Regions from separate parts of the Peribacillus sp. FSL E2-0218 genome, predicted to be linked through region 1. Evidence: riboswitches for the same ligand, from Rfam matches in the RefSeq annotation. Region 1 holds a riboswitch; each other region holds the start of a gene.
The links. A riboswitch is a leader RNA that binds a small molecule or an ion and turns the genes downstream of it on or off. The one in region 1 is predicted to bind cobalamin.
Positions count from the first base shown of each region.

Region 1 (6,249 bases):
TACGGCAAGACCATCCATATCGGTCCTTTGGTAGGTATTTTTTCTTCAGGTTTCACTGGCCTGTCAAACAAACCTCTAGGTGAAAGATCGCCATTTTTCTCAAAGCTTCTTTCCCTTAGCCGGACTACAGGCTGCATCCCCTTCGTTTTTGGGGAGAATGTCATCAATTGGGATGAAGAAACAATCAAGGGCTATGTGTTCGAGAATGATAATTGGCACATTCAGGAATTCCCATTTCCTAACGTCATTTATGATCGGCTTCCCAACCGGTTGACCGAAAATCGCGACGGCCCTAAAGAAGTGAAGCAGAAATTCCAAAAAGACTATACCATTCCTTGGTTCAATCCGGGGTTTTTCAATAAATGGGACGTAAATGAAAGATTATGTGCAGATGAGCAGGCACTGCCATATCTGCCTGAAACTTATCCATTTCAATCCATATCCGTGGTAGAGACGCTTCTTTCCCATTATCGTCAGGTTTATATCAAGCCCATTCATGGCAGCCTCGGCCTCGGCATTCACCAGATCCTTTATGATAGGCATGAGAATGTTTACTATTGCCGCTATACAAATGAAGCAAGGGAGAATAAATTACAAAAATTCTCCACACTGGAATCAATCGTTAAACACCTATTTCATGACCGACCGCTAGAGAATCTTATCGTCCAGCAGGGCATCTCACTCATCCGTTCCGAAAAAAGACCAGTCGATTTCCGGGTTCATACTAACAAGGACAGTAATGGCGTATGGCAAGTAACCGCAATTGCTGCCAAAATTGCCGGCGCAGGCAGTGTTACAACCCATATTAAAAGCGGCGGGGTCATCAAAACGGTTGCCGAACTGTTTGGAGATGACGATGAGGCAAAAGAAGTGGAACGCAAACTATCTGAAGCAGCACTGTTATTAAGCGAAAGCATGGAAAAGCATCTGGATGGCATCATAGCGGAAATCGGATTTGATTTTGGGTTGGATAAGAAAGGGCAGGTTTGGATGTTTGAAGCGAATTCCAAGCCAGGACGCTCCATCTTCTCCCATCCCAAACTGAAGGAATTCGAATTGTTGACCAGAAAGCTCAGCCTCGATTATGCCATTTATTTGACTGAACAGACGATTACAAACGCCATTAGTGTGCAGCGATGAATATTTTTTATGATAGCGTTTCGGAATCTTGGTGCCATGATCAAAAGGATACAGTACTTTTTGCAGGTGCTGCAGATGAAGAGATAAACTATAGCAATGAGCTTTCAGGTCAAAGACTCTTTCCGATCACCGAATTTCCCGGAAGCCGGCTGCTCGTTGTTGGAATAATGACTTCGTTCAATCCGAAAAAGGAAACAGGGTTGGGCGGTAACTTGGCCCTTTTTCAGGATTTATCATTGTATCTTTTCCAACATGGGATTTTACCCTATGCATTCACGGGAAAGGACTTTGCTTCCGGTTCAATGAGAGGTTATGTATTTTCATACGATTCAAACAAGTGGATCGAGTGTAAGATGCCGCTTCCTGATATTGTTTATAATCGTATACCCTCCAGGGGCTATGAGGCTTCGGCAGAATTCCAATCACTCATGAGCCATTTCATTGAGCACCATGTGATATTTTTCAATCCAGGTTTCCTGGATAAATATCTAATGTTCGAAGCTTTGCTTGATGATGGTTCCCTCATCAAGTACCTGCCGGCAACAGCGATCCTGCAAAAGCGCGATTGTTTGGAGGCATTCCTTGATACACATCGGCACATCTACTTAAAACCTTGTAAAGGAAGCCAGGGAAAAGGCATTTACACCCTCCGCAAAAATCCTGATGATACACTTTTGTTCAACAGCCTGAAACACAGCGAGACTTTCTCGAACTTCGCTTCTTTCTGGGAAACGAAAAAAAAGGACTTATTAAAAAGAAATTACCTGGCTCAGCGGGCGGTCGTACCAAAAAAACTCCTTGGTCACCGTTACGATTACAGGGTTCTCGTCCATTATGAAAAAGGATTTTATAAAGTAACGGGCAAAGCTGTACGAATGTCACAACTGCAGGAAATCACTACACACACTCCTCGAGGCGGTAAGCTTTATCCCTATCAAAACCTGCAATCAAAAAGGCTGAATCTAACATTGGCTAGAATCGCCCAAAAATGCGGAGAAATTCTTTCAAAAAAAATAGGCTTTCTCGGCGAATTTTCGATTGATATCGGTGAAGACGAATCAGGCTCGCTCTTCATTTACGAAGTGAACTCCAAGCCCATGCAGTTCGACGAAGAGGAAATCGAAGCTAATCGGCTTTTACATTTAAAAAACCTTTTCATGGAATTAACTTTTTCCAACAGGAAAATAAAATAACACCTCCTGCTGCCGTTTTCCATTATAATGTAATGTGAGACAGCATATATGGAGGTAATACATATGATCAGTCATTTTCAATGGGCACCGCTGCATAAGAATCTGCCAGGGTGGAAAATTTCCTTTTATTACAATAGACAATCCATCCAGGCTTTCTATCATAAAGATGGAACCATCGAATGGACAGCCAACCCACCTGCAACGGAAGATGAAATGAAACTCAAAACCATGATACATGACTTGATGGTCTATCATGTTTATGAATAAACCGTATCGTCCAATTGCTTTTAGGAAAGCTTGAAAAGAATAAAAATCCCTCTAATGCCTATACTAATGAAAAGGTTAGGAGGGATTTATTTTGGACAAAGAAAAAATGACTTTTTTAAAGGATAGCGAGTATGATGGACGGGATTCCGCCTTCCTTGACATCGATCGCTACATCAATGAAGGTTTGGCAGGCGGCAATGTATATGAGGCCGCTGATCTTCGGAACATTGAAGAAGCCCATGATTTCTATGACGAGACCGATCCTAACATCAATAAATAGACGACCTTATTGCCAGGGCTCTCTTTTAGGAGAGCTCTTTTTGGAGCAGGCTTGTTTCCCCGAACATTTCTCGAACCACACTCTCATAGGCGACTTCCAAATTACGTGAAAATAATTCCTTTTCAGCGGAACTTATTGCTTGCCCATTGATTTCCTCTGTAAGCTTTTCACGATTTCCGCTTAAAGAAATCGTTTCCCCTCCCGAAAAATTGTACATAACCTGGGTTTTAAGATGATCCGTGAAATATTTAACCGTTCCAAACATTTGTATTCCCCCTTAAAAAATAAAAAAACAACTTCCCGGAAGGAAGCTGTTTGAATGCATAACGAAGCATAACAAAAATAAGCATGTTTTTTCATTTTTAAAAATGAAAGCATGCTTTTGCCAATTTTCGCACGTAACATCCCCTATCCTCGTAGGCATTTGATGATGTGCTAAAAACAGGCAGGTATCCTGGCTCATGGTCAACGCTTTTCGAACCTTCCCATTCCCTTTTGCAGAAAACAGTGGCATCACTCGAATCGCTCACATATACAGTTGCGGGACAGCGCCGGATTCCAACCGGCTTCCCTTTTAAGCGGATAAATCGATGTTTCATATCCGCACCCGTTTCTAGACTTATTTAGTTTTCCATCCATTTAAATGTATCAAATTATTTCCTGGATTACAATCCGCTCACGCGATGAACGATCATCTCGCTTTCAGCCTTATGGTTTCCGCCATTCCCTTAACGAAGTTGATACCGTTGAATTTTCTCCAAAGTGAACGTACAAAAGGGTTATTCGAAATCCTTGTAATCAGCTGCTTGCGTTTAATTTTTTTCAACAGACCTTGCTTTGCATGAATTTGCTCATAGACCCGGCGGCTATTGGAATGATCGATATAAGGAAGATATGTTTTCCTTAACTGGCCAAATGCTTCTTTTTCCGCAAAACCGGCTTCGGCATAGGCGTTAATCGTCGAAATCAACTTTTCTGTAGTGAAAACCTGATCACCAAATAATTGATTATCCATATTCATATAACTTCCTTGATACTTATTGTACGTCTCGAGATCGAATTGGTAAAAAACAACAGGTTTTTTTTGGTAAAACATATCCCAGGCGACACTCGAGTAATCCGTAATCAACATGGATGCCTCCATCAATAAGGTATTCAAGTCTTCTTCATTGGAAATCGTGAACCGCTGATTATCAATGGAAAAATGTTCGATAAAGTCCTTGAATTTTGGATGCAAATAAAAATGCAGCGTCAAATCATGCTGCTCCAATAGCCTGCTCAATTCTTTTGATTGTAAAAAAGTCTTGAATACTTGCACATACTCACTCTTTTCCACTTCCTCAAAAGGTAAGTTTTCAAGCCATACGCGCCATGTCGGCATCACTAAAATCCTTTTTCCGTTCGATCTATTTTCAATGACATCCCAGCGGGGAAGGCCGCTGACAATCAGTTCGTTTTTGTTATAGCCGAAATGATTCTGGATGATCTTGCCTTCCTCGGGTGAGGAAACGACAAAAAGGCTTGGTGCGTTAATGCTGGATTTTTTAAAGATGCTGTTAAGTTTTTTTAATCCGATAACGCCATGCTGCAAAAAGACAAGCGGCTTATAATTCATCGCTTTTCTAATCCTGCCCTTTTGAATTCTTATGTCGTATGCATGCCCTTTAGTTTCGGAGGATACCAATAGCTGTGCGGCAAACATGAACACCATATATTTAAAGCTCATGAATTCAACGACTCTATTTTTCATGTTTTCCAATTTCGGGTAATCTTCCGAATCAGGTTTAATGATGTAATATGCTTGTTGATGGTTATGATTTTCATAGATGTATTTAAAGAAGTAGTATCCGTTATCTTGGGCCCTGTCAGCGGTTTTCTCGTAAATCAGCCAAATGTTTTTCTTTTTATAATAGGGGAGCAGCAGTCTATAAACCCATGAAGCCAGAACTTCTTTAAAAAAGTGCTTGTTCGTCTCGTACTCGGTTCTTTCCTTATAAGTCAGTGCCACAGTGCCTGATGCGGTCAAATATGGATACACCCAATATCCGTTATCAAAGGTGTACGACATGCCAAATAGTCGTTTATTCAACTTTCTCAAGGCCATGCACGTAGGGTTCTTCAAACGAATATAGTGGTCCTTCCCCCCAACCCTGACCATTAAATAGAAATCATAATAAAAAGGACGCCATTCCATCGACTTAACATCGATTGTAAAAGACAGTTTATGACCCTTTCCTTTAACAGGGAATATATACTGCGTGTTATCCGAAACATCCCTCTGCTTTAGGACCATACCAACCAGTTCATATTCCTCTTTCAATTCAAGGCGTACGGAACCCGTCAGGATAGTACCTTTAAAACGCAAGGATTTCAGTGATAGTTTTGCTGACAGTACCTCATCCGACAGGTGGATCGGTTGTTTGATGACAATGCTCAGCCCGCCTGATGCCGTAATATAAGGGGTGATCACTTGAACGCCAATAGAGGGGATCGAATGGAAATACTCATTCTTTCCCCCGCTAATTTGTATTCGATGCAGTTCGCCACTTGCTTCCATATACAAATCCCATCTGGATGCCGCTTGATAATATTCCTCGGAAAAATTTTTCAGGTGGATGACGATCTTGGAATCGATCATTTCCGTATCGAAGGTCCATCTGATTTTCATGGTTTTTTCAATGCCGATGATTTTCAGTGATTTGGGGTCCTTGCATTGAAAGGAAATTTTTTCGTCTTCACTTATGAGATTATCCACCGTGATTATCTTCTTCTGTTCCATAGGCCGCGTGTCCCCCTTCCATTCAGATTCATTAAATGATCTCTTAATGAAAAAGCCAGCTTCCTAGTTACTTTCCCTCGCTTCGCCAAGCGCCACAACTTTCTCAGCACGGTCACCTTTGAGAGTTTTTTATAGAAGGAAACTCTCCTTGGCCTCAATCTTTTTTCATTTTTAACAATATTATCATATATACGTTCGCTATTTTTATTGTCGATATTAGCAAAATAATGGCTTCTTTTCTCCTTGAAGATATCTTGTTCCTCAAAGTTGTTACGCACACTATTTTCAATCGAAGTGATCAATTCATCCGGATCAAGTGCCTGATCACCGAATAACTCCTTGTTCATATCCATGTAGCTTCCTTGTAATTCCGTATATTCTTCAAGATCGAACTGATAAAAAATTGTCGGTTTTTCAAGATAGTACATATCCCAAGCTACACTTGAGTAGTCTGTGATCAAAAGCGCCGATTCACGGATCAACTTGCTGATATTGACATCCCCGAACTTGATGATCTCGATCTGGTCACAAGTTGTATGGAATTGATCGATAAATGGCTGGAATTTGGGATGGACATAAAATTTCAATTC
Region 1 covers NZ_CP150304.1:1,234,667-1,240,915, reverse strand. The annotation lists gene MHI53_RS05905 (YheC/YheD family protein) at 1-1,140, shown strand, start outside; gene MHI53_RS05900 (YheC/YheD family protein) at 1,137-2,333, shown strand; gene MHI53_RS05895 (YheE family protein) at 2,397-2,600, shown strand; gene MHI53_RS05890 (hypothetical protein) at 2,692-2,880, shown strand; gene MHI53_RS05885 (hypothetical protein) at 2,906-3,145, opposite strand; cobalamin riboswitch at 3,307-3,506, opposite strand; gene MHI53_RS05880 (CDP-glycerol glycerophosphotransferase family protein) at 3,572-5,659, opposite strand; gene MHI53_RS05875 (CDP-glycerol glycerophosphotransferase family protein) at 5,641-6,249, opposite strand, start outside.

Region 2 (6,249 bases), 810 kb from region 1:
AAAGCAGAGTCCATTGCCATCACTTAATGTAGCGAATGATATGAATGGAAGGATGCCCCGATATATCGGAGCATCCTTGTTCAATATTATTTAAATAAGTCCGGGTAAACGGTTTTAGCAGCAAGTTCTACCGCTTCACCGATCCTTGGTCCGGGACGGGACATGACACTTTCATCAAGCAGGTGGACGTCATCGTTTTTCACGGCAGCGATTTCTTCCCAACCTTTACGTGATTTTATTTCATCAACGGCATCTTTTACATAGGTTGCAGTGGTAAGGATCGTTTCCGGGTTGCGCTTGACGACTTCTTCCCCGGATATTTTAACCCAGCCCTTTTGGTCGGCAAAGACGTTTTTAATGCCAGCGGTTTCCAGGATTTCTTGTTGGAAGGTTTCGTCACCTGTTGTATAGATTTCCGGAGCCGGACTGATTTCAAAATATGTTTGCTCCTGTTCATCCAAGGTTCCCACTTTTTCCTCGACACTTGCTATTTGGGATTTGATATCCTTCACCAATGCATCGCCTTTCTTGGTAACTCCCATCACTTTGGCAATCTGCTCAATATCTCCGTATACGTCATCGAAATTGGCTGCCGATTTAATGATGAATATAGGGATGCCGGCATCTTCGAGTGGCTTCAGCGTCGCTTCATCGCCAACGGTATAAGCGATGATCGCATCTGGCTTCAGGGCTATGATCTTTTCTGCATTGATATTCACGGAATCTGAAACATGTTCGATTTTCTTCGCTTCCTCGGGATAATTATCGAAGTCCGTCACGCCAACCACTTTCTTCCCCTGTCCTAAGGCAAATAGAATTTCGGTATTGCTAGGCTGCAGTGAAACGACTTTTTCTGGTGCCTTATAGAATTTTATTTTCTTTCCAGTATCATCTGTAACGGTATAGCTCTTCGCCTCGTTCGCTTTTTTATCATCTTTTGCAGATTGATCCGTTACGCCACATCCTGTAAGGAAAAGGGCGAGCATAAGCATGGAAATCCAGCTGAATCTTTGGGTACATTTCATTATTTATTCCTCCATCTGTTTTTTCATCGGTTTAGTAGGATAAGATTTGCTAATAAAAGGTATTTCTTCAAAGCCTTGTCGCTTATTAACGTAGACTGCCATTACGAATAAAACGTTTGCAAGCAAGTGGGCGTAATCGAAAAGGATGTCCGGAACTTCCCTTTCCAGACTGACTTTGTGCAAAGCGCGGACGGACTTTTTGGCTTCGCTGCGGCAGGCATGCAGGGCACATGCCGCCGTTGACCCTTGGGGGAGCACAAATGTCTGGATCTGTTCTTTAACTTCTGCGACATACCGGTCATAAATCGAACTTAAATGGTCCAGGTCATGGTCGCTGATGGCTAGTTTTCCACGGACTGAACCATTTAGATGATAGGCCATGGGCAGCAAAACCATTAAATCCCGGTGAACGTCAGGAACATCCTTCGTCAGGGATGCGGCCATGCCGATTCGCGTCGTCAAGGAGTCTGTTCGTATTTCAAAATCGACTGTGGAAGCGGATTCGCGCATGTATGGATAGCATAAAAAACGAAGGTCTTTCTTTGCCATAACTCTTCCTCCTTTACGTAGTTTGGTGAATGACTGCCGTATCGCTTTTCGCATCAAAACAAAAAGCCGACCAAGAGTTTTGGTCGGCATCGAGCATCCATGTATTCCTAGTAGAAAAAAAGATGGAAGGCTGCCGTACAATCTCCTATCTTCCGAAGAGCATGATACGATAAAAAAAGGCAGGTCTCCTGGCTTGTGCGTCATTTTACTCTAAGAACCTTCCCATTTGATGATGGATAGCACAAATGTCCAATCCACCATCAAATAGTGGTATGCATCTTATTTCATTAGCACTTACAGTTGCGGAAACAGCTTCGGTTTTGAACCGAATTCCCTATTAAGCTGACAAGGCAGCACCCTTTTCTGCAAGGTTCATATTCACTTAGGATAAGTTTACCATACCTTTTTCCTTAAGCTGCACTAATATTTTTAGAGAATTTCGTTTATGGTTTACGGAATATCTAGTAAACTTACAATGTAAGGATTAATTGGCTGTTACTGTAAAGAGAAGTCGGAGATAGATTGGAAATGAGATAATCGTGATAGATTTCCCAGGAGGTAGCGAATGATTTATAAGCAGGCAAATCAAAAACTGGAAAAGGTTCTAGGAAATATTGAAAAAGTGATTATCGGAAAGCGGGATATTGCAGAACTGAGCATCGTCGCACTGCTTTCCGGTGGGCATGTTTTATTGGAGGATGTTCCGGGAGTAGGCAAGACAGTCATGGTCCGGGCGCTTGCCAAATCGATAAGTGCGAGCTTTAAGCGAATACAATTCACGCCTGATTTACTCCCTTCCGATGTAACCGGCGTTTCGATTTTCAACCCAAAGGAACAAGCGTTCATTTTTCGGCCAGGACCGATAATGGGACATATTATTTTGGCAGATGAAATTAACCGGACCTCTCCGAAAACGCAGTCTGCCCTGCTTGAAGCGATGGAGGAGGCAAGTGTGACGATCGATGGCGTCACCAGGGGATTGGAGCAGCCCTTTTTTGTCATGGCGACGCAGAACCCGATTGAGTACGAGGGCACATATCCGCTTCCGGAAGCGCAATTGGATCGATTCCTGTTAAAAATGAAGATGGGCTACCCGAGTGTTGCGGAAGAAATCGAGGTCCTGCAAAGAGCTCAATACATGGCTCCGCTTGAAGAGCTGGAATCAGTCATCACCTTGGAAGAATTGAAGGCCCTGCAGGCAGAGGCTAAGATGGTGATCGTGGATGACACAATAAAAGGATATATTGTTGAACTGGCCAATGAAACGAGGAGCCATCAGGCTGTCTATCTTGGGGTCAGTCCGCGTGGATCGATTGCTTTGATGAAGGCAGCCCAAGCTTATGCACTAATACAGGGCAGGGATTATGTCCTGCCGGATGATGTTCAATATTTAGCTCCGTTCGTTTTCTCCCACCGCCTGATTTTAAAACCTGAAGCGAATTATGATGGCTTCGATGCTGAAATGGTGATCACCGAAATTGTCGCGAAGACTCATGTGCCTGTGAAACGGGCCTTGTCATAATGCGTAGCTTCAATCATTTTCTAAAGAAAAACATGAATGCGGCCGGGTTGGTATTTCTTATGGCCACTTCCTTTTGCTTTGCGATGTTTCAAGGCGGATTTGTCAGTTGGTTCATTTTTTATTCGTTTTTGCCCTTTGCCGCGTATGCCATGATTCTGCTGTTTTATCCCCTTCACTCCATTACGGTTGAAAGAAACGTCAGCAAAAGAGAATGCCAGGCAGGTGAAACCGTTGAAATGAACCTGACGTTCACCCGTAAGAACCGGCTCCCGCTCTTATTTCTGGTGATAGAGGAGGAATTGCCAGGAGATATGGAAGATAGTGAAGATAGTGAAGATAGTGGGATTTATAGAAAGGCGCTGATCTTCCCTGGGTTCAAGCGTACCATCAGCTTGTCGTATGCTTTGGAGGGCCTGCCACGTGGTGAGCATAGGTTCCAATCGATCCGTTTTTTGATAGGGGACTTTTTTGGACTCGTTGAAAAGGAGGCGATATTCGATTCTCCTATGAATATAACCGTTTTCCCTACGTATCATGAGCTTGACTCCCTATATCTCGATCAATTGTTCAATCAGGGACAAGCAGGCCCGACAAAGAAAACACATCGGGAACATTCGGTGGTATCCGGGGTGAGGGAGTATCAGCCAGGTGATCAGCTTTCATGGATCAACTGGAAAGCGACGGCTCGAACGAGTGAGATCATGACGAAGGAATTCGAAGTGCAAAAAAATCGGGATGTATGGATCATCCTTGATAACCAGCCATCGATATCATTTGAAGAATCCATTATTGCGGCGGCTTCCTTTGTCCACAGCCTGTTAAAAAAGGGCATCCAGGTTGGTTATGCGAGTACGTCTTCGAGTCTAATCCTGCCTGCCGGGGCGGGCAGGAACCAGAGAAGGAAGATTTTTACCAGACTTGCTAAAGAAAGAACGGATGAAACAAATGCATTAGCTGATAAAGGAAGGAAGGGAAATTTGCCGGCAAACGCAGCCGTGATTTTCATCGTATCCGATTTGACCAGGGAAAAGATGGAACTATTAAATGCTTTCCGCACTAATCGAGGGTTAACGATGTTATGCATGAAGAATCCGGAAAATCTACTGGATGAGGAAAAAAGGGTAATGACTACTGCTATGACAAAAGGAATCAAGGTTAGCTTTATTGAACATGAGCAGCTGCGGTTCGATAGAACGGGGGTGATGGCAAAATGACTGTCACTGGTGAAAAGCTGCAAAGGTACATGCATATCATCCTATATGTTTTTGGTCTGATCTTGACCACTGAGTGGCTAAGGCCGGTCGATCAACTGACGGATACAGGCAATATTTTTATTTTTGTCCTGTTTTTAATCTTTTCCCTGCTGCTGCATTACTTCCAAATACATTGGCCCATCCGCTTTATCCTCATTTCCGTGTATATCATGTTTTCCTTACAGCTCCTTCACTCAATAAATGGTATATCATGGATGAGTGGGTTTCTAGTCGATTTTACAGCTAACCTAAGGTTTATATACGATGCGAATTGGGAGTCGATCACAAACCCATTTCGAACGTTGTTATTTTTTGTGCTTCTATGGCTTGTAACGTATTTGATCCATTACTGGGTGATGGTAAGGCAAAGCATTTTTTTCTTTTTCCTTTTAACGGTGTTTTTCGTATCTGTACTTGATACATTCACTCCCTACGCGGGGGACATGTCAATGATAAGGATCATCATCACTGGTTTTCTGATGCTCGGCCTGCTTTCCCTGCTGCGTCTCATGATACAGGAGCAGATTGCATTTCCGCCGGCAGCCATCAAAAAATGGGCCATGGTGCTGATTGGCGTGATCGTGTTAAGTGCCGTCGCTGGCTTCATCGGTCCAAAGCTCTCTCCTCAGTGGCCCGACCCAGTTCCTTATATCACTTCTTATTCAAATAAAACGATGCAGGAAGGCGATGGTTCTAAGGACAAAAGCGTCGGTTACGATGAAGATGATTCAAGTCTTGGCGGTTCGATAGAGCCTGATAGCTCCGTCGTTTTTTATAATAATGCAACTGAGGGGCATTATTGGAAAGTGGAAAACAAAGATGTTTATACAGGGAAGGGCTGGGTTTCCATAGAGGAACCGGACGTTGCCTCTTTTTCCATTGGTCAGGATATGGGCCCATTGGATATTTACCAAGTTCCTGAAGTGATGAAAACGAAGGAAATGACAACTGAAGTGTCCATGGAAGAAATGTATCCGCATATCCTGCATCCTCAATCCGGGTATTTAAAAAAGATTGAGGATAACAGCAACACCGAAATGAATTTTATATATTATCTAGGCATGGACAAAATCATTACCGAATGGAAAAATGGCGACCCTCAATTAATGAAAGAATATGAGTTGACCTATGACATGCCTAGTTTTGATATAGCTGAGCTAAGGAAGGTAACGGAACCCGATGAATCGATGGCTGTGTTAATGGAAAAAAATACACAGCTTCCTGAGGGATTGCCTAACCGGGTCTATGATTTGGTTACGCAGCTTACGAGAAATGAAACGAATTGGTACGATAAGGCAAAAGTCATTGAGAATTATTTCGATCGCCCTGAATTCATTTATTCAAAAGATGAAATTCCATATCCAGATACGAATCAGGATTATGCCGATCAATTTTTATTCGAGACAAAGATAGGGTACTGCGATAATTATTCGACGGCAATGGTCGTATTACTCCGTGCCGCCAATATACCTGCCAGATGGGTAAAGGGCTACACGGAAGGGGAGAAAACGGTTAATCGTGGAGAATCCGTTTATAAAGTCACCAACAATAATGCACATTCCTGGGTCGAGGTTTATTTTTCGGGGATAGGCTGGGTGCCCTTCGAACCAACAAAGAGTTTCAACGGGGAAGTCGAATTTTATGACTCGGAATTGAAACAGCAAGAAATCAAGAACCGGGAGGATGCCCCAGCTAATGCAGAGCAACCAAAGGTAGAGGAGAGGGAACGCCTGGATAAACCCGATAACGATGCTGAATCCATGAAGGAAAAGGATGAACGGAGACTGGACGGGCAAAGGAAATGGATGGCCTCCGCTCTTATGGTTGTCCTGATTCTCCTGGCAATAAGCTATATCTCGAGAAGGAAATGGATTCCGCATCTGCACGTCCTTATGTATAG
Region 2 covers NZ_CP150304.1:420,857-427,105, forward strand. The annotation lists gene MHI53_RS02045 (ABC transporter substrate-binding protein) at 87-1,025, opposite strand; gene MHI53_RS02050 (hypothetical protein) at 1,029-1,628, opposite strand; cobalamin riboswitch at 1,735-1,950, opposite strand; gene MHI53_RS02055 (MoxR family ATPase) at 2,140-3,096, shown strand; gene MHI53_RS02060 (DUF58 domain-containing protein) at 3,156-4,310, shown strand; gene MHI53_RS02065 (transglutaminase domain-containing protein) at 4,307-6,249, shown strand, end outside.
Region 2: it holds a riboswitch for cobalamin, as region 1 does, so the genes downstream of both, MHI53_RS02050 (hypothetical protein) here and MHI53_RS05885 (hypothetical protein) in region 1, are expected to answer to the same signal.

Region 3 (6,249 bases), 440 kb from region 1:
GTAATCGATAGTACATACGTTTAAAAGGAAATCTTCATACTCATCAAAGCTCATCCCGGCTTTTTGCGCTGATATGCTGGTCGGATAATTAAGCAAGACCCAACGTCGATTGTTGACATAAAAAAGCGTAGCAGCATGCATCATCTCCCCTTGAAGACGATGCATCTCAACGGGGACATCTGTCATTTCCATTTTATCTTCATCACCGGTCATGATGATGAGCGCATCAATATCAGTATATTTTTTCATAGCCCATTGCGCTGAGGTGGCAAGCTGTTCCTTTACATTCCCTCGTAACAGGTGACGATTTATTTCATCGTCCTCCAGTTCTATATATGGAAAGGCCCCAACTCGGTAAGCTTCAACGATCAGCTCTTTAATCAGTGGCTTCGTGCTGATATGGCCCTTTATCAGGACTCTCTCTTTTGGCTTCAATCGTATTGAATGATGAATCAACTTGGCGGCGAGCTCCCTATGTCGCTCAGCCTTATTTTTGGAGTTCACGAAGAGTTTCAAGAGCGTCTTCAACATGGCCTTTGACTTTTACTTTGCGCCATTCTTTGACGATCATGCCTTCCTTGTCAATCAGGAAGGTAGAACGCTCAATGCCCATATATTCCTTGCCAAAGTTCTTTTTCAATTGCCACACATCGAATGCTTCGGCAGCTTGATGACTTTCATCAGCCAGCAAAAGGAAAGGCAATCCATGTTTTTCAATGAACTTTTCATGACGCGCGGCTGGATCCGGGCTGATGCCAATGATGACAGCATCCAATTCCTCAAAGTGTTCATTGTGATCCCGAAAATCACAGGCCTCCGTCGTGCAACCCGGGGTCATATCTTTAGGGTAAAAATATAAAACAACATATTTGCCCTTGAACTGCGAAAGGGAAACCATTTCACCGTTGTTAGCAGGTAAATGAAAATCAGGTGCTTTTTCTCCAATTTTAACAGTCATTTAGAACCCTCCATTTTCTTCATTATGGTAAGGGTACCCAATAATCGAAAGAAACACAACTTTCATTTATCCTTCCTATCCTTCTGGTCCAGGTCGATTACCGTCCGAATCACGAATGCCGCCGGAAGCGTGTATCCGATGAATGCCTGTATTGTCGCTATCATCCGTCCCATGCCTATAGGGGCTATATCGCCATATCCTACAGAAAACATCGTCATCGCACTGAAATAAAAAGAAGTTTTCAGTTGTTCATAAAAAGTGCCATCCAATCGGTTGCCCATATCAAGAATCACTGAGTGATTCTGAAGCTCGTATAATAAATAAATCAGTGCAAAACCGACCAATATCGTCGCATATAAATTGCCGAGCCAAAGCATGTCTTCAAGAGAAAACTTTTTCCCTCCCGACTCAACAAGAAATAACGTCCGAATGCTCATCACCATGCAAAAAATGATTCCAGCAATCAAGATGTAGAAAGTCATCCCCCACGCCCCATTTCAAAACGCCCACTTCCTTATACATACTCCCTGTCCAATCAATATATTCTATTTTGGAAAGACTTCAGCCTTGCCATAAACCACTTGTCATGGGCATGTTTACGAAACTTTTGCTTGTTGACCCTTTTGGTCGGATATGTTAAGATTGTCTAAATTTTTATAATAGTTTCTATTTTATAAATTTTTAATTTATCGAATTTCATATGTGGAAACAGGTTCCTAATGTTCATTAGGATTAAAAGGGAAGTCCGGTGTAATCCCGGCACGGTCCCGCCACTGTAATGGGAATGTTAGCGCCACCCGATATGCCACTGATCCTAAGGATTGGGAAGGCTTGCCGCTAATAATATGCCCTAAGTCAGGAGACCTGCCTGTTTCAACAACACTGTTTTAACCTACGGGAGATAGGGAGGTGTTAGGAACCTTTCATGTAAGTGGCAATTCGCTTGACACTTTATTTTAAGCATTTCTAACTTTCTCTTTTTGACTGTTAGGGGTGCTTTTTTTGTTGGATATCAATCAAATTCAAAGAATGTAGGAGGATGGAAATTTTGAAAAGTAGTAATCTGGGATACCCCCGCATCGGGGAAGATCGTGAATGGAAACGCACATTAGAAGCTTACTGGTCAGGAAAAATCGAAGAAACGGAATTCACATCGCAACTGGAAGCGATCCGGTTGGGCAACCTGCGAAAGCAAAAAGAGCTAGGCGTTGATATCATTCCTGTCAATGACTTTACTTTGTATGACCAAATGCTCGATACTTCCGTGATGTTCGGTCTTGTTCCCGAACGTTATTCCTCTTATGAAGGAGGAAGTGTCCCCCTTTCCGTTTATTATTCAATGGCCCGCGGTAACAAGGACGAAGTCGCATCCGAGATGACGAAATGGTTCAATACGAATTATCACTATATCGTCCCGGAATTAAAACGCTCCCAGCTGACTTTAACAGAAAATAAGCCGCTTGCTGCATATCGGGAAGCCAAGGAGAAGCTGGGGATTGAAACGAAGCCGGTGCTTATCGGACCGTATACCTTCATCTCCCTTTCCAAAGGCTTCAATAAAGAAGATATCCCTGGCATCATCCTGAGCCTGCTCCCCCTCTATACACAAATATTGCAGGAGTTGGAGCAAGAAGGTGTGCAGTGGATTCAGTTAGATGAGCCTTCCCTTGTTTCATCGATATCCAAAGATGATATGGAAACTGTTACATACCTCTATGAAAAACTGAATGAAGCGGCACCTCACCTGAACATCATGCTCCAAACATACTTTGATGCCGTTGAACACTATGAAGCGGTCACTCAATTGAAAGTTCAGGGAATCGGGCTCGATTTTGTTCATGATAAAGGAAGAAATGTCAGCAATCTTGAAACATTCGGCTTCCCGGCAGACAAAGTGCTTGGTGCAGGCGTGATTGACGGAAAAAACATTTGGCTTTCCGATTTATCGAGCAAGCTTCAATTAATCGAGACGATCAAGAACAAAGTGGCAGAAGATAAAATCTGGCTCCAACCCTCTTGTTCCCTGCTTCATGTTCCAGTGACCGTTCGCAATGAAAACGCGCTTGCTAAAGAAGTGAAGGAGGCACTTGCCTTCGCCGATGAGAAGCTAGAAGAAATCACTACCCTTGTCAAAGGCAGCAATCTAGGTTTGGAGGCAATCGTAAAGAAAGTGGATGCGAATAAATTGGCGATCCAAACGTTAGCCAGTTCCCAGGCCCGGAATCATAAAGCAGTACAAGCCGATGTAGAAAAGGTTAAATCCAAGACCTCGGGACGTCAGCTGGCATTTAAAGAGCGTTACCAAAAACAACGTGAATTTTTCAAGTTGCCTTTTCTTCCTTCTACAACGATCGGCAGCTTCCCCCAAACATTTGAAGTGAAACAAGCACGCAGTAAATTTAAAAGAGGAGAATGGACTGCTGCCCAATATGAAACATTCATAAATGATGAGATTGCCAGGTGGATCGATATTCAAGAAGAAATCGGCCTAGATGTTCTCGTTCACGGAGAATTTGAACGGACGGATATGGTTGAATATTTCGGCCATAAGCTGGGGGGATTCGTCTTTCTGGAAAAAGGGTGGGTTCAATCCTACGGTTCTCGCTGCGTCAAGCCCCCCGTCATTTACGGCGACGTTCATTTCATCAAGCCGATGACAGTCAGGGAAAGCGTCCATGCTCAATCACTGACAAAGAAAACGGTAAAGGGAATGCTCACAGGTCCTGTAACGATTTTGAACTGGTCATTTGTCCGTGATGATATTTCAAGGGAGAATGTTTGCTATCAGCTTGCCCTTGCCTTGGATAAAGAGGTACTTGCCTTGGAAGCGGCAGGAATCAAGATGATCCAAGTGGATGAGCCTGCACTTAGAGAAGGACTTCCATTGAAGAAAAGCGACCGGGAAGAGTATTTGAACTGGGCGGTGAATTCGTTCCTGATTTCCACATCGAGCGTGGAAGATACAACGCAAATCCATACGCATATGTGCTATTGTGACTTCAACAGTTTCATGGATGTCATCTCTTCCCTCGATGCCGATGTCATTTCCATCGAAACATCCCGCAGCCACGGGGAGCTTGCCTCCGCATTCGAGGAAAAGACATACGAAAAAGGAATTGGCCTAGGGGTATATGATATTCATAGTCCTCGAGTCCCGGCTGTGAAGGAAATGGTCGACATGATTGAACGAGGCATCAAGGTATTGGATAAAGACCAGTTTTGGATCAATCCTGACTGCGGCCTGAAAACGAGGGGCGTCCCTGAAACGGTTTCTTCCCTTAAAAATATGGTCGAGGCAGCCAAAATCGTACGGGAAAAGCTATTGGCCCAAACAACCGGCAAATGATCGAAAACGACGTAGAGATAGCAGCAGGCCAACCCACACAGCAGTCAAGGACCTTTTTAACTGACCTTGTTTTCCCGCCTGACACAAATCATCACAATACCATTTTTGGCGGGAAAGTAATGGCCTATGTCGATAAAATCGCCTGCATTTCGGCTATGCGCCATTGTCGAAAGCCAGTCGTGACAGCATCAAGCGACTCTTTTGATTTTTTGGCCCCCATCAAGACAGGAGATGCGATTAACCTAGAGGCTTATGTCACATGTGCCCACCGCACTTCCATGGAGGTATTCGTGAAGGTGGAGCGAGAAAACTTATTAACAGGTGAAAAGCAGCTTACGGCACGCGCCTTTTTAACGATGCTTGCCATTGATGAAGATGGTAAGCCGACCGAAGTTCCAATGGTAATACCGGAAACGGAAATGGAAAAACAGCAGTATGCCGAAGCCCAGGCAAGATATATAGAAAGAAAGAATAAGCGTAAATAAACAAAAAGAAATCCCTTCAACCTGATGGCTGAAGGGATTTCTTTTTTAGTTTCCTGCCCCGCGGTACCGCTTCACTCCCTGATTCCAAATGACGACGGATATCATGAAAAAGACAACCCCGATTACAGGTGTGGCGAAGGCATACGCATACCACTCCTCTTTCCTAAGGAAATAGGATGCCGGATAAACACCGACAAACGCGAATGGCAGCACCCATGTAAGGACAAAGCGAATGATCTTATTATAAATATCGACAGGATAGCGTCCATAATTCCCGATATTATACATCATGGGCATGATGGAGGTTTTTGCATCCGACCAAAACCCGATGCTTGCGATCACAACGAAAATGGCCGCATAAGCAAGCGCCCCTCCTATTGCAAAGATGATGAAAAGAATCGGATCATACCAGGCAAGCTCCAGATTCAGTGATGCCCCAGAGTAAAATATTATGATCAAACCAGTCACAACACCAAATAATGATTCAAGCTCGATTCTTTCCAAAATGACTTGAAACAGGCTATGTATCGGCCTTGTTAATATCCGGTCCATCTCACCCTTGACGATATAGCGATCATTGAAATCCCAAATATTGAAAAACGCTGAAAAAAGGGCGAATGGAATAAGGAAGAACCCATAGATGAATATGATTTCTTCGCGGCTCCAGCCGCTTAAAAACTGAGTATGGCCAAAAACAACCAAGATGAAAACCAAATTCACGACCTGATTCAGCAGGTCAGATAAGATTTCCATGAAGAAATCCGCCCGATACTGCAATCTTGTTTTCATATATTGACTTACATATTGAAAAAACATCGATACATAAAACATCCGATCAACCCCCTTGAATAATCAGCTGTTTTTTTGCGACTATCCATAAAAGCTGAATCGGTATTATGAGAATGATGCACCAAATGAACTGCTGTAAAAGCGCCATGCCAATTTCCCCTGAACTGTACCCGTTCGTGAAGATCATGCTTGGTACATAGCTGATCCCTTGAAACGGCAAGTATTTCATCACTTCCTGCGCCCATATCGGATAGAAACTGATGGGCAGCAATAGACCGGAAAACAAATCGATGATGACCCGTTTAGCCCGGATCAACCCCGCGTTATTATAAAGGAAAAAGGTGGTGATCCCCGTCAATAAATTAATTTGGGTATTGATGATGAAGCTGAACAGCAAGGAAATCCCGAATATCGCCCATGTTGCCGGTTCGTTCGGCAGTTCGATCGGAAAAATCAAGGCTACCAGCAGCATGCCCGGGATCGAGAAGAAGAAGAAACGGAATATCCCTTCCCCAAGCCCCTGCATCGTCTTCATCCCTAAATAATTATAGGGTCTGATCATCTCGATGGCGACCTTCCCATCCTTGATTTCAGTGGCAATTTCGCGGTCAATGTTATTGAAATAAAAGGCCCTCGCCATCCAAGCAACCGCCACATAAGTTGTCATCTGC
Region 3 covers NZ_CP150304.1:794,698-800,946, reverse strand. The annotation lists gene MHI53_RS03840 (aminopeptidase) at 1-531, opposite strand, end outside; gene bcp (thioredoxin-dependent thiol peroxidase) at 488-958, opposite strand; gene MHI53_RS03830 (potassium channel family protein) at 1,021-1,440, opposite strand; cobalamin riboswitch at 1,652-1,845, shown strand; gene metE (5-methyltetrahydropteroyltriglutamate--homocysteine S-methyltransferase) at 1,998-4,304, shown strand; gene MHI53_RS03820 (acyl-CoA thioesterase) at 4,301-4,789, shown strand; gene MHI53_RS03815 (ABC-2 family transporter protein) at 4,835-5,620, opposite strand; gene MHI53_RS03810 (ABC-2 family transporter protein) at 5,625-6,249, opposite strand, start outside.
Region 3: it holds a riboswitch for cobalamin, as region 1 does, so the genes downstream of both, metE (5-methyltetrahydropteroyltriglutamate--homocysteine S-methyltransferase) here and MHI53_RS05885 (hypothetical protein) in region 1, are expected to answer to the same signal.

Region 4 (6,249 bases), 1.4 Mb from region 1:
TATATAAAAAGCAGCGATGAAAAAATAAGGAACACGCTTATTTTCATGAAAGCCATGACCTCCTAAGGTTTTTCTATATGTATACAAAATTATACAATAAAGCAAGATATCATTGCCGCTGGCTGCATAAAAAAGGTACTTATTATTCAACGTTTATTTGTGTCACGGTGGAATCGCATTATGATAATTAGAATATTCAAAAAAATAAACAGGTAGAAAGTTATTTTGTAATTTTATTTTAGGAAAACAAACTGTTATATAAAACAAAAAACCCCTTAACATGTAAGGGGTTTTTTTTAGCGTCCCAGATAGGAATCGAACCTACGACCTACAGCTTAGGAGGCTGTCGCTCTATCCTGCTGAGCTACTGGGACATGTTAAAAGGTCGACGACTTGTTTATTATATTTGTTATAGGCAAACTTTTCAAGTGAGTAGCTTATAATTATGAAAAAAAATGCCTGGCGGGTCATATAACGATGATTTTTACCTTTTATTGCGTTAATTGGGATACTTTATTATTCGCTGATTTTCTGGTACTATTATGCTAGAAAAAAATAGGAGAATGATAGTGGGAAAATACAGATTGGTATGGATGGCAGCAGTGTTTGTAGTTTTCATTTTAGCTGGCTGTTCACAAGGTGTTTTAGAGAAAATAGGTAAAAAGACGGCTGCGCCGATTGTGGAAGAGAATATCGAGGTGGCTGCAGCAGAGGAGAATGAGGCCGAAATAGATTCGGAGGATGGAGCAAATCCTGAACGAATCGACACGAGTGGCTGGATAAGGGCCGAGTCCGCGGTTAGGCTTCCGATATTGATGTATCACAGCATATCGGAGGGGAATAACCTTCGGGTGCCGAAGGAGGAATTCCGGCTGCAAATGGCTTGGCTTCGGGAAAATGGCTACCAGACTTTATCGCCTAATGAAGCCTTTCTCGTTTTAAGCGAAAATATAATGCCAAGTGAAAAGTGTGTCTGGATTACTTTTGATGATGGCTATACAGATAACTACACCGAGGCTTTTCCTATATTGAAGGAATATGAGTTGAAAGCGACCATCTTCATGATCGGGAAGTCCATTGGTAAAGCTCATCACCTGACGGAAGATCAAATGATGGAGATGAGTGCGAATGGGATTTCCATCGAGAGTCATACAATCAACCATCTTGAGCTGAACCGGATGACTTCCGGACAGCAGGAAGCTGAAATGGTCCAGTCCAAGGATTTATTCGATCGCATTCTGAACCAGGAGACGACGGTACTTTCGTATCCAGTCGGCCGTTATAACGAGGAGAGCCTCAGGTTATCGGAAGAAGCCGGATACAAGATGGCAGTCACCACCGAACCTGGCGGGGCAACAAGTGATCAAGGGATGCATGCCCTGCATCGCGTTCGGATTTCACCGGGATTATCCGTAGGGGGATTTGCATCACTGATTGAAAATGCGTCCAATTACTGAAGCTGGACCGGCGTTTTGTGAAAAATCACCCAATAATCGCTTCTTGCATGGTGTATAATGATAAGCAGTGAAAATTATATACATATGAACGATTTGGTGTCTAAATGACTTAAAAGGGAAGCTGGTTCAATGCCAGCGCGGTCCCGCCACTGTATATGGGAGCTGACGGCTGTATGCCACTGTTTGGGATATGGGAGATGCCGTTGACGATGACCATGAGCCAGGAGACCTGCCAAGATTCGTACACCTGTGACCCACGCGGATGGGGAGGTGTGTGGCAGACCGTAAAGAGTCCGTAATGATATTGTTGCCATACAAGCATCTTCCGTTTGACGGGGGATGCTTTTTGTCATGAGGTCCTCGCTTAAGGCGGGCTAAAACTAAATGAAATGATTGTGGGGAATGAACGTGAAGAAGATTTTTGGCCTGATACTGGTGATGGTGCTGACGGCTGGCATGATGGTTGGCTGCAGCGGCACGGCCGATGAAGGAAAAGGAAAGCAGCAGACGAATCAGGCTACACAACAAGCCTTCCCGGTTACGATTAAAGATGCAACGGGCGAAAAGGTGACGATAGAAGAAAAACCGAAGAAAATCGTTACGTTGATACCAAGCAATACGGAAGTGGTCTTTGCGCTTGGTTTAGGTAATAAGGTTATTGGCGTGTCCGACAATGATAATTACCCGGAAGAAACGAAGGATATCGAAAAAGTGGGCGGCATGGAGATGAACACGGAATTGATCGTATCCTTGAAGCCCGATCTTGTTCTTGCCCATGCATCGAGTGCCCATAATTCGAAGGAGGGGCTCCAGCAGCTTAAGGATGCGGGAATAGATGTGCTTGTAGTCAATGATGCCCAAAGCTTCAATGAGGTGTACAAATCCATTGATATGATCGGGATGGCAACAGGCGAGCAAGCTAAGGCAAAAGACATCATCACGGACATGAAAACGAAGCTGAAGGTTATTTCTGAGAAGGCCAAATCGGTAAAGGAATCGGAAAGAAAGACCGTTTTAGTGGAGGTTTCGCCGTCCCCGGATATCTATACACCTGGTAAAAATACATTCATGAATGAAATGCTTGTGATGATCTCAGCTGATAATGCTGCAGCGGATGTGGATGGCTGGGCCAAAATGGATGAAGAGTCGATGATTGCAGCCAATCCGGATGTCATCATTACGACTTATGGTTATTACACAAAAGACCCGGTAAGTGGAGTGACGGGCCGAAAAGGGTGGCAAGACGTAACGGCGGTTAAGAATGCCCAAGTCTTTGATGTCCATTCCGACTTGGTGACCCGTTCAGGTCCACGTTTAATAGAGGGAGTAGAGGAACTTGCCAAATCAATCTATCCGAACGTATTTGACAACTAAATGGGCGCTTGCTTATTTGCTTGCGTCATTGTTTTTACTTTTTGCCAGTACGATCGGCATCTCATTCGGTTCGGTGTCCGTACCGATCCCCGTACTTATGCAAATAATCGGCAAGGAGATTTTTCATTTGCCGATTTCCGCTGATCCCGATGTGATGCTGACGAATATCGTGATGAACATCCGTTTGCCGCGTGTATTGCTTGCTGGTTTGGTCGGGGCATGCTTGGCGATCGCGGGTGCGGCATTTCAGGGGCTGCTCCGGAATCCGCTTGCCGATCCCTACACGCTCGGGATATCGTCAGGAGCATCAGTCGGGGCAGTGGTGACGTTATTCCTGAATATATCACTCCCGTTCATCGGCTTATATACGCTTCCTGCATTGAGCATCTTATGTTCCGTGATTACGATTTTTTGTGTGCTGACATTCGCAAAAAAAATGGATCGATCGATGAAGGTCGAAACGATCATTTTGACCGGAATCATCTTCAGCTCGTTTTTAAGCGCCTTCATATCCTTGATGATTGCGTTGACGGGGGAGGAATTAAGACAAATCATCGGCTGGCTCATGGGCAGCGTGTCCATGCGCGGGTGGAATTATATCGGAATCATTCTGCCGTTTTTCATCATTGGCTCGTTGATTCTGATCATGAATACGAGGGAATTGAATGCGATGACCTTCGGGGAGGACCGGGCAAAACATTTAGGTGTCGACGTGCAGAGGCGGAAAATGTGGATCCTGATCGCGGGCTCGATATTGACGGGCGCAGCGGTTGCCGTTTCAGGCACGATCGGCTTTGTAGGGCTGGTGATTCCCCATTTGGTCCGGAGGATATGGGGGCCAGATCATAGGCATCTGCTTCCGTTATCATTGCTGGTAGGAAGCGGGTTCTTGATTTTGGCAGATCTTGTGGCACGGACGATCATCGCCCCGTCGGAACTGCCGATCGGGGTCATCACCTCACTGATCGGGGCACCTGCATTTGCCCTCATTTTATTAAGGAGACGGAGAGTGGGTAGGACGGATGCTTGAAGTTAAAGGGTTAACAGGTGGATATGATAACAAAAGCGTTTTGGATTCCATCTCTTTCGACGTTCAAAAAGGAGAACTATTCGGGATCCTCGGTCCAAACGGCAGCGGAAAAACGACGCTGTTGAGTATGCTCAGCGGGGTGCTCGCTTACAAGCAAGGAAGCATACGGATCAAAGGAAAAGATTTGCAGGATTATTCGGCAAAACAGCTTGCACGGGTCATTGCGGTGCTTCCTCAACATTCCTCGTTAGCTTTTTCGTATACGGTGAAGGAAACGGTCTCGCTTGGGAGGTACGCCCATCAAACAGGCTGGTTCCACAGCTGGTCTGAGGAGGATGAAAGGATTGTCCAACGGGTGATGAAACAAACGGGAGTGGCCGAATTCCAGGATCTTCATTTCGAACGGCTATCAGGAGGGGAGAGACAGCGGGTCTTGCTGGCCCAGGCGCTGGCCCAGGAGCCTGAAGTACTTTTTTTGGATGAGCCGACGAACCACTTGGATCTATCGTATCAAAAGGAACTTCTTGATTTGATGAGGAAGATGGCAAAGGAGCAGGAATTGACCGTCATATCGATTTTTCATGACTTGAATCTGGCTGGATTATATTGTGATCGGCTCTTGCTGCTTGCAAAAGGGAAAATCCAAGCCCTTGCTGCCCCTCATGAAGTGCTTCAACAGGACCGGATCCAGGAAGTCTATCGTACGACGATTGAAAAGCATCCGCATCCTGCACTTCCGAAGCCGCAAATGTTCATCGTTCCCCAAAAGCATGGCAGCGATTACGAACCATTCGAAATCAATGAATCCCATTTGACGGTCGGGCGGGAGATGATCCGGTTGAATGCCCCCAATCCCCTTAGAACGATGTCTTCTGGAGTGACTGGATCGGGGATGGGCTGGCATCGATATTTCGTGAATAGGCACGTCCATCACGATTATGATTGCGCCGACCATCTTGCGGAAATGGCGGATTATTTAAAAGCCAATAACATCGATCCGCAGGAAACGGTAGGGATGATGACGGCAGTCTTCCTTGATACGGCTGCCTTCCAATTAGTAAAAGCGGAAGGTTTCTCGGTTTTCATCATCGTGACGGCTGGAGTCGGCAATGCGATCGACGCTTCATTAGCGGACCGCCACTCCTGGAGTTCTGCGCCAGGGACCATCAATACATGGATATTCGTAAATGGCCACCTGGCAGAAGAAGCGTTCATTCACAGCATCGTTACCGCGACCGAGGCAAAAGTAAAAGCGCTTCATGATTTGCAGGTGCTGGACAAGGTGACGAACACCTATGCGACAGGAACATCGACCGATAGCATCTCGATTGCAGCGACACAAAGAGGGGAGAAGCTTCAATATGCAGGAACCATCACCCCGCTAGGGAAGCTGATCAGCCGCGGAGTATATGATTGTACCGCCGAAGCAATAAGGAATAGTCGTAAACGGAATGAGGCATTATGATCTATCATCACCTTTTTGCCGTTACGCTGGCGTTTTTCCTTGATTTGATAATAGGAGATCCGCCGAATTGGCCGCATCCAGTCAAATGGATCGGAACGATGATAAGCAAGCTCGATCGCACATTCAATGAAGGCGTACATAAGAAAAGAAATGGACTGTTCATGCTGGCTATCGTCTTGACGACGGTACTATTGCTTACAGGTCTGTCGGTTTATTTGGCCTATCTTATCCATCCGCTGGCGGGAATCATTTGGGAAGCTGCCGTGATTTCCACTACGATTGCCCAAAAGGGTTTGAAGCAGGCTGGAATGGAGGTGTGCCGTCCGCTGAATGAAAGGGATTTTCCTGAAGCGCGGCTTAAGCTTTCCTATATCGTCGGCCGTGATACCGACATGCTTGATGAGTCCGAAATAGTCAGGGGCACTGTTGAAACCGTAGCTGAAAATACGAGTGATGGAGTAACGGCCCCGTTGTTTTGGGCAGCGGTTGGCGGGGCGCCGCTTGCGATGGTATACAGGGCAATCAATACGTGTGATTCGATGGTTGGCTACAATAATAATAAATATGGCCAATTTGGCTGGGCTTCGGCAAAGCTCGATGATATCGCGAACTACCTTCCCAGCCGTCTCACTGGATTTTTGATGCTAGTATGCTCGAAGTCTAGCCATCATGATCTTCAGGGCAGATGGAGGATCTTATTCAGTGATGCGAAGAAACATCCAAGTCCGAATAGCGGCTGGTGTGAAGCAGCCGTAGCGGCGATTTTGGGTGTGCAGCTTGGCGGGCTCAATATGTACAAAGGAGTAGTTTCTGACCGGGCGCGCATGGGTGTTCCGCTTGTTCCGCTGGAGGCAAAACATATACCAAAAACGATTGCCATCATGCATCGATCGTCTTTTCTATTTTTACTGATGCTTTGGCTG
Region 4 covers NZ_CP150304.1:5,064,387-5,070,635, reverse strand. The annotation lists gene MHI53_RS24550 (hypothetical protein) at 1-47, opposite strand, end outside; tRNA gene MHI53_RS24545 (tRNA-Arg) at 301-374, opposite strand; gene MHI53_RS24540 (polysaccharide deacetylase family protein) at 594-1,457, shown strand; cobalamin riboswitch at 1,535-1,709, shown strand; gene MHI53_RS24535 (ABC transporter substrate-binding protein) at 1,860-2,831, shown strand; gene MHI53_RS24530 (iron ABC transporter permease) at 2,794-3,861, shown strand; gene MHI53_RS24525 (heme ABC transporter ATP-binding protein) at 3,854-5,326, shown strand; gene cbiB (adenosylcobinamide-phosphate synthase CbiB) at 5,323-6,249, shown strand, end outside.
Region 4: it holds a riboswitch for cobalamin, as region 1 does, so the genes downstream of both, MHI53_RS24535 (ABC transporter substrate-binding protein) here and MHI53_RS05885 (hypothetical protein) in region 1, are expected to answer to the same signal.